Undibacterium parvum: one gene and its partner. The protein of the gene in region 2 interacts with the protein of the main gene of each other region in a pairwise test. Links are inferred from orthologs where the notes say so. Each region holds a gene or a part of one and is shown on either strand. Other genes may lie near its edges.

Region 1 (4,724 bases), 700 kb from region 2 along the record:
TGCTGATTATTGCGTCTGTTTCTGGGAATTCGATCAATTACTGGATAGGTAGTTTGATCGGCCATAAAATCATGGAAAAAGATCATAAGTGGATAGATAAAAACGCCTTGAAAAAAACCCATGAATTTTATGAAAAACATGGTGGTAAGACCGTGGTGCTGGCGCGTTTCGTGCCTTTGGTGCGTACCTTTGCACCGTTTGTCGCGGGCTTTTCCGATATGACGCACAGGACCTTTCAGTTTTATAACGTGGCCGGTGCTCTGTTATGGGTGCTCTCTCTGGTACTCAGTGGTTATTTCTTTGGGAATATCCCATTTGTGCGTGATCATCTTAATGTGATTGTTTTGGTGGGGGTTGGTGCTGCGGTCATTCCTGTGGTTTTGGGGGCACTCTGGAAACTCACTAAAAGCATGACTAAGAGCCGTAGTTAATTCTAAGCAAAAAACAGGTGCCATGTGCCAAGCCTGAAGCCTGAGCGCCGTTTGATTTGGTTGCAGCCAGAAGCTGCGACCAAGCCTCAGCCTGGTCAGGCTTGTAACGCTTGTGGTGTTTGTTGTGCCTCCGAACCTTGCCCGGTTGCCAGGGTGTTTTTGTGGCAATTTCGCGGCGCTTGCCAGGCGCTGGTATGGTCGGCGGCTAAACGGCAGTATCGGTGTGGCATGTTGCTAGAGCCATCCAACTATCTGCGCTTCTTGCCCAGGGTTGCCCAAAGGCCGTTTCGGTTTTTGGTGGCGCGTTGGGTTGCTGCCGACACCGCTTGCGACTCGGATGCGCAAGTCTAATAGCTTGGCATCGACTAAGGTCTAGCTCTGACACCTTAGCCTTGCGCTGAGTCTCTAGGTCAGCTTGTTTTTTGCCAGTGGTGGATTTTTGGAAAAATATTTTTTAATACCCTTGACGATGGCATCGGCCATCTTGTCCTGATAACTCTCGTCAGTTAACCTAGCCTCTTCTTCAGGGTTGGAGATGAAGGCGGTTTCTATCAAAATACTGGGGATATCCGGCGCTTTTAATACCGCAAACCCAGCCTGCTCAACTGATCCTTTGTGCAGGCGATTGATGCCGCCAATTTCACTCAAGACCACTTTGCCCAGCTTGAGGCTGTCGTTGATCTGTGCCGTGGTGGATAAATCGAGTAAGACACTAGCGAGTTGCTTGTCGTGGCTCTTTAGATTTACGCCGCCGATCAAGTCGGCCGCATTTTCTTTATTCGCCAGCCAACGCGCTGCGGTTGAGCTGGCACCCTTGTCGGATAAGACGAAGACCGAAGAGCCACGCGCACTGGATTCTACAAAGGCGTCAGCGTGTATTGACATAAACAGATCAGCTTGTACATTCCTGGCTTTTTGCACTCGGATATTAAGCGGCACAAAATAATCGGCGTCGCGCGTTAGCATCACCCGCATATTTGGCTGCTGCTCAATTTTTTCTTTTAATCGCTTGGCGATTGCGAGTACCACGTCTTTTTCGCGACTGCCACCATGCCCTAAGGCGCCAGGGTCTTCACCGCCGTGGCCAGGGTCAATTGCAATCGTGATCATGCGTATTAAAGCCGGTGCTTTGGAGTGACTCTTATCTGCATCTGGGGCAGAGGCCTGGGGCTGTATTTCTGGTAGCGAGGCAATTTTTGGATCGACTTTAGCTAAGGGGAATTCTTTCTCAGTAATTTTGTGCCAGTCGCCTTTTTCTATCAGGGCGGCAATCGGGTCGGGTGGATTAGCCGGGTACAGATCGAATACCAGTCTATGCTTATAGCTACCGACAGGTTGCAAGCTAAATACTTGAGGGCTAACTTCTTCTTTTAAGTCAAATACCAACCTGACCACATTCGGACGATTTTGCCCGACCCGTACTTGCTTGATATACGGGTCGTTCGCTTGAATTTTCGCCACCAGTTGTTTTAAGGTGGGGTTTAGTTCCAGGCCTTCTATGTCAACCACCAATCGTTCCGGATCTTTTACCGTGAAATGGCTGGTCTTGAGTTCGCTATCGTTCTCTAGCGTGACGCGGGTGTAATCACTGGCCGGCCAGACCCGCACCGCCAGTATTTGTGCCGCTCTGGCCAGTGATGGAACTAGTACTGAAATGAGTAAAGTACTCGTCGCTTTCAGCAGCGTGCGACGTGTTTTTGCAGTTACAGATTGGGTGCGAAGCGCAGTAGTGCTAGACATTCATTACCTTTGTCGGACAAGGCTTGCAATTCTACCTTACGTCCATGGCCTGCGATGCTTAAAAAAATATGTAGATCGGGCGGCGGGAGTATGCCTGCGGCCTTTTCCGACCACTCGACGATGCAAATATTGTTATCGTTGAACTCTTCGCGAAATCCCGCTTCCAAAAATTCTTCCGGGCTGAGCATGCGATAGAGATCAAAATGAAGTAGCGTCACGGCCCGTTGTTTGATGCTGATCTGATAGGGTTCGACTAGTGTATAGGTTGGACTCTTGACGTGCCCTTGATGACCCGCCGCATGTAAGATGGCGCGCGTCAAAGCGGTTTTGCCCGCTCCCAAGTCTCCATGTAGATGGATGCTCAGTCCCGGCAGTAAGCAAGGCGCTAAACTTTTTCCTAATGCTTGGGTGGCGGCTTCGTCGGCCAATATCGTTTTGTAAGACACTGCATTCCTTTTTTTACCTAGATCTGGCGATATTGTAAGGCGAATGTCTGGATTTATATATCCTAATTTCGCTTGCCAAGGTTTGCTGCACCCATCAAATAGATCAAGTCTAAACCCGCATTTTGATGGTTAATTTTTTTTTGGGGATTGCCTGTAGATGGATGAATTTTGTGTGGGCAATTCTGAGTTTTTTAAACTCACGTGGTTGGCAAATACAGCGGTAGCTCTGCTTGAGATTAGTTTGTGACTCGCTTGTGACTCGCTTGTGACGGCAAGTAAGTGAAATATTTCCCGGTGTTTGAGCTTATGCTTAAGTAGTGGCGCTTAGCTAAAGCATTCAATTGAGTACGTTGCGAGACGCACTACAAATTTTCGTGAAAAAATTAAAGCGCTTTGGATTTTTCGCCAATTGATAATGCAAGCGCTTTGAAAAATCTGGTTATACTTTGATATTATTTTTAATGTTGTGTAGTTTGACTACATAGCGTTTTGAGTGAAATCGTGGCTTTTGTGAGACATGTATAGTGTATGTTTCGATAAAATTGCTAATTAATGTGATTTTTTTAGCTCTTATTGATTGACACTAAATTTAGTTTTAGTACAAACTCTGGTTTAGATATTTAATTCTAAGTTCAGTGAAATGAATTAAGTTCTGATGGCGTTGGGTAAGTTGCCAAGGTCGCGCACTATCCCTGGTATAAGCATTTATATAAAAATAAATTGGAGAGATGAATGAAACATTTAGAAAATAAGCAGGCGCAGCAGAAGCGCTTATCTGGTTTGAATGCTCTAGTTTTGCGGATGACACCGATCGCTGCCGGATGCGCGGTCTTGCTGTCAACAGCCACCGGTACTGCATTCGCGCAGCAAGCCGAAGCCGTCAAAAATGATGCTGGAGCAGTAGAAAATGTTGTGGTTGTGACCGGTATTCGTCGCGGTATTGAGGCAGCTATCTCGGTAAAGAAAAATTCCAACTCTATCGTTGAAGCGGTTTCTGCCGAAGATATCGGTAAGTTGCCAGATACAAGTATCGCTGAGTCTATCGCTCGTTTGCCTGGTTTGGCTGCGCAGCGTGTTGGTGGTCGTGCCCAGGTGATCAGCGTGCGTGGTTTGTCGCCTGATTTTGCAACCACATTATTGAACGGTCGCGAGCAAGTTAGTACTGGTGATAATCGCAGTGTAGAATTTGATCAGTATCCGTCTGAGTTGCTCAGCGGTGTTACCGTGTATAAGACTCCAGATGCGGGTTTGGTTGGGCAGGGTCTGTCAGGAACCATCGATATGCAAGTGGTACGTCCTTTGGATTTTCCTGGACGTACGGTTTCAATTAATGTCCGTGGCGAGAAAAATTCTTTGGGATCGATTGCCGATACTAAAGACACCGGGCACCGCTTTAGTGTTAGCTACATCGATCAATTTGCCGATCGTACTATTGGTTTGGCACTTGGTATTGCCGATCTGTCTTCTCCTATTTTGGATAACGAAACAGGTACTTATGAGCCATTCAGCCAGAGTTCAGTCTCCGGTGTGCCCGCTGGAACTTTCATCACTGCCGGTGTTAAATCTCTGGCCAAAAGCGGTACTCTGAAGCGTACCGGCTTTGTCGGTGTGCTTGAATACCGTCCCTCTAAAGTATGGCGCAGCACGCTGGATGTGTTTGCTTCCAAATTTAAACAAGAAGATACCAATAATCAATTCGAAGCGAATTTGGGTGGTTACAACGGTAGCAATAATCCACAAGGTTTTAAATACGATGCGGTGACGATCGCCAATGGCACTCTGTTGGGCGGCACTGCCAGCGGTGCTTACCCGCTGGTGCGTGGTCAGTACAACAAACGTGAGGATGAGATCCGCACTGTCGGTTGGGGCAATAAGTTTAAGTTCGATAACTGGTCCTTGTTTGCGGACATGAATTATTCGCACGCAAAACGTGATGAATACTATCTTGAAAATAACCTGCAACTGAGAAATCCTACAGGCGGCGCATTAAATGATCCTGCCTTGACGGTCGGTTGGGCTCCGGGTAATTTTGCGACCTTGTCTGGTAAATTGAATTACAGCGACGCCTCGCAGTTATACACAGGTAATACGATTTATGGTTACGGCA
Region 2 (8,162 bases):
GCATACGGCCAGCGTTAAATTTCGCCAGATTTATAGCTCGGACCAACTCACCGCCAACAGCCGAAAATCTTTAGAGATGGTTAAGCAAGATGGCAAGTGGCTCATCAAGGCAGAGCGCACGGGTAGCTGATGTTTCGTTTCGCATTAAATTTACCGCCTACACTTTGGTCGGCTGGAAAAACTTTTTTTTATTACAGTATTTTTTTAACGGCGACAGCAATGCTTGCATTGCCGCTAGCTGTGTACGCAAAAAAAGTGACTGACAGGGAAACACCCTCCGAGCTTAGCCAACCACTGCCAAATCCCGAAGCCCTGCTGATTGAGGTCTATCAGAGTCTGGGGGCTAGCAATCTGCACAAAGCGCAGCAAAAGATTGATGAATTAATCTTAGCCTATCCGCATTTTCAGCTGGCGCATTTAATTCGCGGCGACTTACTGCTGATGCATACGCGCCCCGTGAGTAGTTTTGGGGCGGCCCAAAATGCCACGCCAGACAAGCTGAAAGATTTTCGCGACGAAGCCAGTGCCAGACTGAGAGCGATACGCGAAAAACCTGATCCTGACCTGATACCACGCAGTATTCTGCAGCTCAGAGATGATCAGAAGCAAGCACTGGTGGTCGATGCCAAACGTTCACGCATCTATGTGTATGAGCATACGGCTGGCCAACTAAAACTGGTCAGCGACTATTACATTAGCCAGGGCAAGCTTGGCATGAATAAGTTTAAAGAGGGTGATCAAAGAACCCCGACTGGCGTGTACTACATTACCAGTCGACTCGCTGGTGCCAAACTGCCCGATTTTTACGGGCCTGGTGCGCTGCCGCTTAACTATCCTAATGAATGGGATAAACTCAATGGTCGCAGCGGTTCAGGAATTTGGTTGCATGGCGTACCATCCGATAATTTTAGCCGTGCCCCATTGGCCTCGGATGGTTGTGTCGTACTAACCAACCCGGATTTTCTGAAAGTGGCGGCTAGCATCGACATAGGTAAAACCCCGGTCATCATTAGTGAACAGGTAGAATTCGTCAACCGGACTAAGTGGAATGCAGACAAGCAAATTGCCAGCAAACTGCTCGAAGATTGGCGTATCGACCTTGAAAGTTTGAGTGCGAATCGTTTGCTGGCTAACTACTCGCGTAACTTCAAAAACCTGCAAGGCGAAAATCTCAACACATGGTTCCCCAAGCAACAACAAGCTTGGGATGGTGCCCGCGAAATTTCGATAAAATTGCGCGATGTTACCCAGTTTCGCTATCCGGCAAAAGAAGAAATTATTGTCAGTACCTTTACTCAAGACACGCTAATCGGCAAGACTAAAACCAGTTTTCGCAAACGCCAATACTGGATCAAGGAAGCGTCTAAATGGCGCATTATTTATGAAGCTCTGGTTTAATTAATGAGGTCAATTATGTTTTCTTTCAAACGTCGTCGCTTTACTAAACTGTTTGCAGCTTCAATTTTAGCTTTGAATACTCAGCTCGCCATGAGCGAGGCTTTGACCAATGTGGCGATCAAAACTTCTATGGGCGAAATCGTACTTGAGCTGTACCCAGAGCGCGCACCGAAGACGGTAGAAAACTTTCTGCGTTACGTCAAGGCAGGACATTACAGCAATACTATCTTCCACCGTGTCATCGATAATTTCATGATACAGGGCGGTGGCTTTGATAAAAAAATGCAGGAAAAATCGACTGGCAAACCAATCGCACTGGAAGCGCGCTATGCCTTGGATCACGACTTAAAAAATGAGCCAGGTACGATAGCGATGGCGCGTACCAATGATCCAAATTCTGCGACCGCGCAATTCTTCATTAACGTCAACGATAATGACTTTTTGAATCATCAAATTCTGCCCGAAGGCGACCCGGTGGAATACTCCAGACGCGGTGAAATGATCAAGTCTAGCCGCGCACAAGCGCTGAACGCAACCGCTGGTTACACGCCATTTGGTAAAGTCATCAAAGGCATGGACGTAGTCGAGAAAATCAAGGTGGTGCGCACCAACGGCAACAGCGGCATGATGCCGAACGTGCCTCTGGAAACCGTCACGATAGAGTCGATCAAAGTCATTAAGTAATTTATTCGTGCGCGATCGTAAGTAATCGTACGTAATCGTTCGCAATATTCCGCAATATTATGCAGCTTTAACTATTAGCCAACTAAACTTCACGCAAGGATCATCATGGCCGTCATTTTATCCACGAGCATGGGCAATATCACGATAGAACTCGATGCAGAGAAAGCACCGCAGACCGTTGCTAATTTCATTTCTTACGTAGACTCGGGTCATTACAATGGCACGATTTTCCATCGCGTCATTGATGGCTTCATGATACAAGGCGGCGGTTTTGAGCCTGGCATGAAACAGAAAGCCCACAATGCACCGATACCCAATGAAGCCAACAACGGTTTAAAAAACACCCTGTATTCAGTCGCCATGGCACGCACCAGCGACCCACATTCGGCTTCAGCGCAATTTTTTATTAATATGACCGACAACAGCTTCCTTGATTACCCAGGTCAAGATGGTTGGGGCTACTGCGTGTTTGGCAAAGTCACTGCTGGCACTGAAGTGGTAGACAAAATTAAGGGCGCGAAAACCACCCGTACCGGCATGTTTCAAGATGTCCCGGTCGAGAATATCGTGATAGAAACTGCGACGATAGTCTGATTTTTTTGCGCAGCTGAACTACAGTGAAGACCACCACCGCCCCGCAGGCGCCAGCAAAATTGCTTGCGCTGTTTGCTTCCGACATCCATCTCGATCCCGCGCTGCCACGCACCACCAACTATTTTCTTAATTTCCTAAAACAGCAAGCGCCACTGGCCGAGCGTCTGTATTTGCTGGGGGATTTATTTGAATATTGGGCCGGCGATGATGATATGGATGCGCCCTATCATCAGATGATCATTCAAGCTTTACGCGATCTCAGCGATGCCGGAACCGCGATTTTTTGGATCGCTGGCAATCGTGATTTTTTAGTCGGTAATGCGTTTGCTGACGCCACTGGCTGTCAGCTATTACCAGACCCAAGCCTGATTCATTTGGCTGGCCACACCATTGGCATCACGCATGGCGATGCCTTGTGTACCGACGATGTGGGCTATATGCAATTCCGGAAAATGGTGAGGCAAAGCCAGTGGCAAGAGACATTTTTGCAGCAACCCTTGGCGCAAAGAAAAGCCATCATTGAAGGCATGCGCATCAACAGCAAGAGCGAACAAAAGTCGAAGAGCGCCGAGATCATGGATGCGCATCCAGATGCGATTAGCGCGCTGTTTAAGCAGCAGCAGGTAGCGATCATGATTCATGGCCATACGCATAGACCGGCGCGGCATCAGCACAGCGAAGGCCTGCGTTATGTCTTGCCCGATTGGGAGTGTGACGCCACAGCGCAAAATCTGCGCGGCGGCTGGCTAGCAATCGACCAAGACGGTCATTTTCTAGCGCACCTTGTGGATGGCAGCGACGATCTCTTATTTACAGGAATAAAAGATACTCCCCCCGAGTAATTTTCAGACGCCCATATAGTATATGCGCGATTGACTAGATACTAATCAGTTTTTGGGGGAGTATATTGCTAAATGAGCTTGCGGCTTAATCCACCAGGCAGTTAATCTGCTGTGGGTCTAGCTTATCGGCTTCCAACTGTTTTTCACAGGCGATCCCGGCAGCACAGACTGCTGCGGTCAATTTATCGATTTGCGCTTGCTGCGAAACGGCCTGATCTATCAGTTTATGCAGCGCCTTAGAGATAGGATCATCGCCATTGCCGGTCACCCCATACGCACTAAAAATTTGAGCGGCTTTCGCCTCGGCCTGTAGCTGCACATCTTTTTGTATCACATGCGCGGGATTACCCACCGCCGTGGCACCTGCCGGCACCGGCTTTACCACCACCGAGTTTGAGCCTATCTTGGCACCAGCGCCTATCGTAAAACCACCCAGCACCTTGGCACCAGCACCTACGATGACACCGGCCCCCAAAGTAGGATGCCGCTTCGCGCCGGCAGAAAGCGAAGTTCCGCCCAAAGTAACGCCCTGGTAAATCGTGCAATCGTCCCCTACTTCGGCGGTCTCGCCCACCACCACCCCAAAGCCATGATCGATAAACACCCGGCGGCCAATAGTCGCACCGGGGTGTATCTCTATACCTGTCAGTATGCGCGCCAGATAAGAGATGAAACGCCCCAGCCACTTCCAGCCACGCAACCAACACCATTTGGCCCAACCATGCATCACGATGGCTTGAAAGCCAGGGTAGCAGGTAATCACCTCCCAGGCAGTGCGGGCGGCAGGATCGCGTTGGATAATACTGGCAATATCTTCACGTAAGTGAGTAAACATGGAATGAATAAAAGTAAAAGAGAGTAAAGGAGAAAAACGAGAGCAAAAAAAGAGGGAAGAAAAGAGCGCAACTTGGCTATCTTAGCCTGCGCAGAAAAATTTTGCTGAGCAGGTGCGCTTTTAAAGCTTGAGCAAGATCAAAAAAAAGGGAAAGCCAAGCTTTCCCTTTTTTTATTCAGGCCAAAAACTAGCCGCGCGCTAAGCGCTGCCTACGCGCCTCATACAGACAAACCCCAGAAGCCACCGAGACGTTAAGACTCTCGACCGTGCCGAACATAGGAATCTGCACCAGCACATCACAGGTTTCTCTGGTCAAGCGGCGCATGCCCTCGCCTTCTGAGCCCATCACGATGGCGATACCGCCAGTAAAATCGACATCGTAAATGTCTTTTTCTACGTCATCAGAAGTGCCGACCAGCATGATGTCGCGCTCTTTTAATTCACGCAGAGTGCGCGCCAGATTGGTTACCGTGATGTAGGGCACTGTTTCAGCCGCGCCACTGGCAACCTTGGCAGCTGTCGCATTGAGGCCAACAGCACGGTCTTTAGGTGCAATCACCGCATGAGCACCAACACCATCAGCGACCCGCAAACAAGCGCCCAGATTATGCGGATCAGTAATCCCATCCAAAATCAATAACAAAGGCGGACCTTCTATTGCATCTAATAATTCATCGAGATTGCGAGCCAAGGATAATTCACCAGCCTTGGCCACCACGCCTTGATGACGGCGAGTGCCGACTATATTTGACAAACGCTGATCATCGGTAGGAATCACCCTGACTCCAGCCGACTTTGCAGCATGAATTAGATCTTGCATACGTCGATCAGAACGCCCGCTATCAACATAAATTTCCTCCACAGTCGAAGCCTCGTGACGGATGCGCGAGGTGACTGCGTGGAAACCAAAAATCATTTTACTTTTCATATTTACTTCTCACTCTTCTTAACACACATTGCAAACGCTAGCCTTGGACTATCGGGGTCCAACTACTAGCGTTTTTTCTTAGTCGATCTGGTATTTCTAGAGGCATTCCCGGCGCGTGCTGGAGTTGGTTTGGCGCGCCCAGAACCCTGAGCAGCGAGCGCTACAGGCTCGGTCGTAGTCCGCTTTACTGAGGATTTGCCTGTCGCCTTAGCCGATTTCGATCCTTGCTTACTGCCTTCGGCTATATGACTCTTGGCACGAGCGCCGCCCGCCATACGATCGCCCGGCATTGCAGCGCGCGCCGATGGCGCTTGCACGATAGACAAATCGATCTTACGCGCATCCAAATCAACCCGACTCACCTGCACCCGCACTCTATCGGTCAACTGATAGCGCTTGCCAGTACGCTCGCCGCGTAACTCATGCCTTGCATCATCGAACTGGAAGTAATCCGCACCTAGTTCGGTAATGTGTACCAAGCCTTCGATATAAATATCATCGAGCTGCACAAAAATACCGAACTGTGTCACTGCCGAAATCGTGCCGGTAAATTCTTCACCGAGTTTATTTTTAATGAAGTAACACTTCAACCAGGCCTCGACATCACGCGAAGCCTCATCTGCCCGCCGTTCATTGGCGGAACAATGGGTGCCAAGCGCATCCCAGATAGTCAGATCTTTTTCTGGCTTTTTCTTACCCGCAGCCTTATCCGCAACTTGCTGTTTGCGCGCCGCGTTCGAAATCGTGGTGTTGAGCAAACTGGCATCTATGCCTTTGGGCTCGTATTTTTTTCCGAGCAAGATCGCTTTGATGGCTCTATGCGTCAGTAAATCTGGGTAACGCCGTATCGGGCTAGTAAAGTGGGCGTAAGCATCGTAAGACAAGCCAAAATGGCCGATATTGTCGGGGCTGTACACGGCTTGCTGCATCGACCTTAACAACATGGTTTGCAATAAGGGTGCGTCCGGACGTCCCTTAACTTTTTGCATTAGCTCAGCATAATCGGAAGCTGTCGGTGAATCACCGCCGCCCAAATGCAAACTAACCTGTTTCAGGAAATTTCTGACCTGAGTTAATTTTTCTTTGGTTGGACTAGCATGAATACGGTAAGTACCAGGGTGCTTGTGTTGCGCCAATAAATCTGCAGCACAGACATTGGCCGCCAACATGCATTCCTCGATCAGCTTGTGCGCATCATTACGGGTGCGCGGCAGAATTTTCTCTATCTTGCCGACCGCATTGCAAACGATATAGGTTTCTGTCGTTTCGAAATCAATCGCACCGCGCAAATGACGCGCCTTCAATAAGGACTGAAAGCAATCGTACAAATGCAGGAGATGCGGCACCAAAGTCATGCGCTTGTTCGCCTCTGGGCCTTTGGTATTACCCAAAATGGCGGCGACTTCGGTGTAAGTGAAACGCGCTGCAGAGTGGATAACCGCTGGATAAAATTGATACGCCGTGACTTCGCCCTGTGCCGTAATCACCATGTCGCACACCAAGGTCAATCTATCGACATCGGGATTGAGCGAGCACAAGCCATTGGATAATTTTTCCGGCAGCATAGGAATAACCCGACGCGGAAAATACACCGAGGTGCTGCGCAATAAAGCATCACTATCCAAGGCGTCGTTAGGCTTGACGTAATGACTGACGTCAGCAATCGCAACGATCAACCTATGGCCTTTCACCCTACCGATTTTTACCGGTTCGCAATACACCGCATCATCAAAATCACGCGCATCTTCGCCATCTATCGTGACCATAGGAATATCGCGCAGATCAACTCTTTCGAGCAGATCGCCAGGTTTAACCTCGCTAGGTAGCTTGCTGGCAGCTTTTTTTGCCGGCTCAGAAAATTCGTGCGGCACGCCAAACTTTCTGACGGCAATTTCAATTTCCATGCCTGGATCGTCGACATCGCCCAGGATCTCAACTATTTTACCCACGGCCTGCGCGTATTTAGTCGGCTGCTCAATCAAGGCCACACTCACTACCTGACCTGATTTTGCTTTGCCAGGCGAACCTGAAATTAAAATATCTTGACTGAAACGTTTATCTTCGGGTGCGACTATCCAGGCACCATTTTCATTCAAGAGTCGCCCTATCACGTGGGTGTTGGCGCGCTCCAAAATTTCTACGATTCCGCCTTCCAGGCGACCGCGCCTATCGGTGCCGACCACGCGCGCGCTGACTCTATCGCCGTGCAAGACACGCTGCATCTCGCGCTCGGGCAAATACAGATCTTCACTACCGTCATCCGGCGTCAGAAAACCATAACCATCCCGATGACTGCTCACTCGACCGGAAATAAAATTCTCGTGGTTCGCCAGCGTGTAATTTCCCAATTTATCCAACTTGAGCTGGCCGTCTCTCTCCATCGCATTGAGGCGCCTCACCATGCCATCAAGCTCTTCAGGCTTGACACCTAAAGCGCCTGCGATCGTATCAATTTTTTGCTGACTTTTCGTGGTGCGCAGGATGCCGAGAATTTCCTCGCGGCTAGGGATGGGGTAGGAATGTTTATTCAAGAGGCTAGCGTCTTTTCTGTTGTAAATAACGTTTATCAGTACCTTCGCACCAACTCCCCCTAGTTTACCGGAGAGCTCCCAAATTACCTAACTTTACACTACTTATTATTTTCCTTTGCCCTGTATCAGGCAAGTATTAAATAAGTAAATCCCACCTAAGCCATTGACATAAACCTTAGATACTCTATAATCATGGTCTTCGTTGCCCACGTGGCGGAATTGGTAGACGCGCATGGTTCAGGTCCATGTGCCTTCGGGTGTGGGGGTTCGAGTCCCTCCGTGGGCACCAGCAGTTTTGAAAGCCCGTTGATACGTCAACGGGCTTTTTCATTTTCAGACAGTGCTTGCCT

The links. The genes of interacting proteins can lie anywhere in the genome.
Region 1: the proteins of rlmB (region 2) and tsaE interact in binary tests that used the Escherichia coli proteins (3 or more experiments, as listed by UniProt). The link is inferred for Undibacterium parvum from one-to-one orthologs.

Annotation. Positions count from the first base shown.
Region 1 is NZ_CP034464.1:797,682-802,405, reverse strand. The notes cover bases 877-3,627. They hold tsaE (tRNA (adenosine(37)-N6)-threonylcarbamoyltransferase complex ATPase subunit type 1 TsaE), read right to left. Parts: upstream 2,618-3,627; coding sequence 2,135-2,617; downstream 877-2,134. Other genes in these bases: EJN92_RS03475 (TonB-dependent receptor), read left to right, coding at 3,350-3,627; EJN92_RS03485 (N-acetylmuramoyl-L-alanine amidase), read right to left, coding at 877-2,171. Outside these bases: EJN92_RS03495 (VTT domain-containing protein), read left to right, coding at 1-431; EJN92_RS03490 (hypothetical protein), read left to right, coding at 456-782; more of EJN92_RS03485, read right to left, coding at 837-876; more of EJN92_RS03475, read left to right, coding at 3,628-4,724. UniProt on the Escherichia coli protein: Required for the formation of a threonylcarbamoyl group on adenosine at position 37 (t(6)A37) in tRNAs that read codons beginning with adenine.
Region 2 is NZ_CP034464.1:96,617-104,778, forward strand. What follows is about bases 3,412-6,165. They hold rlmB (23S rRNA (guanosine(2251)-2'-O)-methyltransferase RlmB), read right to left. Parts: upstream 5,282-6,165; coding sequence 4,541-5,281; downstream 3,412-4,540. Other genes in these bases: EJN92_RS00490 (UDP-2,3-diacylglucosamine diphosphatase), read left to right, coding at 3,412-3,518; cysE (serine O-acetyltransferase), read right to left, coding at 3,604-4,353; rnr (ribonuclease R), read right to left, coding at 5,347-6,165. Outside these bases: EJN92_RS00470 (L,D-transpeptidase Cds6 family protein), read left to right, coding at 1-130; EJN92_RS00475 (L,D-transpeptidase family protein), read left to right, coding at 220-1,398; EJN92_RS00480 (peptidylprolyl isomerase), read left to right, coding at 1,489-2,082; EJN92_RS00485 (peptidylprolyl isomerase), read left to right, coding at 2,188-2,676; more of EJN92_RS00490, read left to right, coding at 2,700-3,411; more of rnr, read right to left, coding at 6,166-7,812. UniProt on the Escherichia coli protein: Specifically methylates the ribose of guanosine 2251 in 23S rRNA.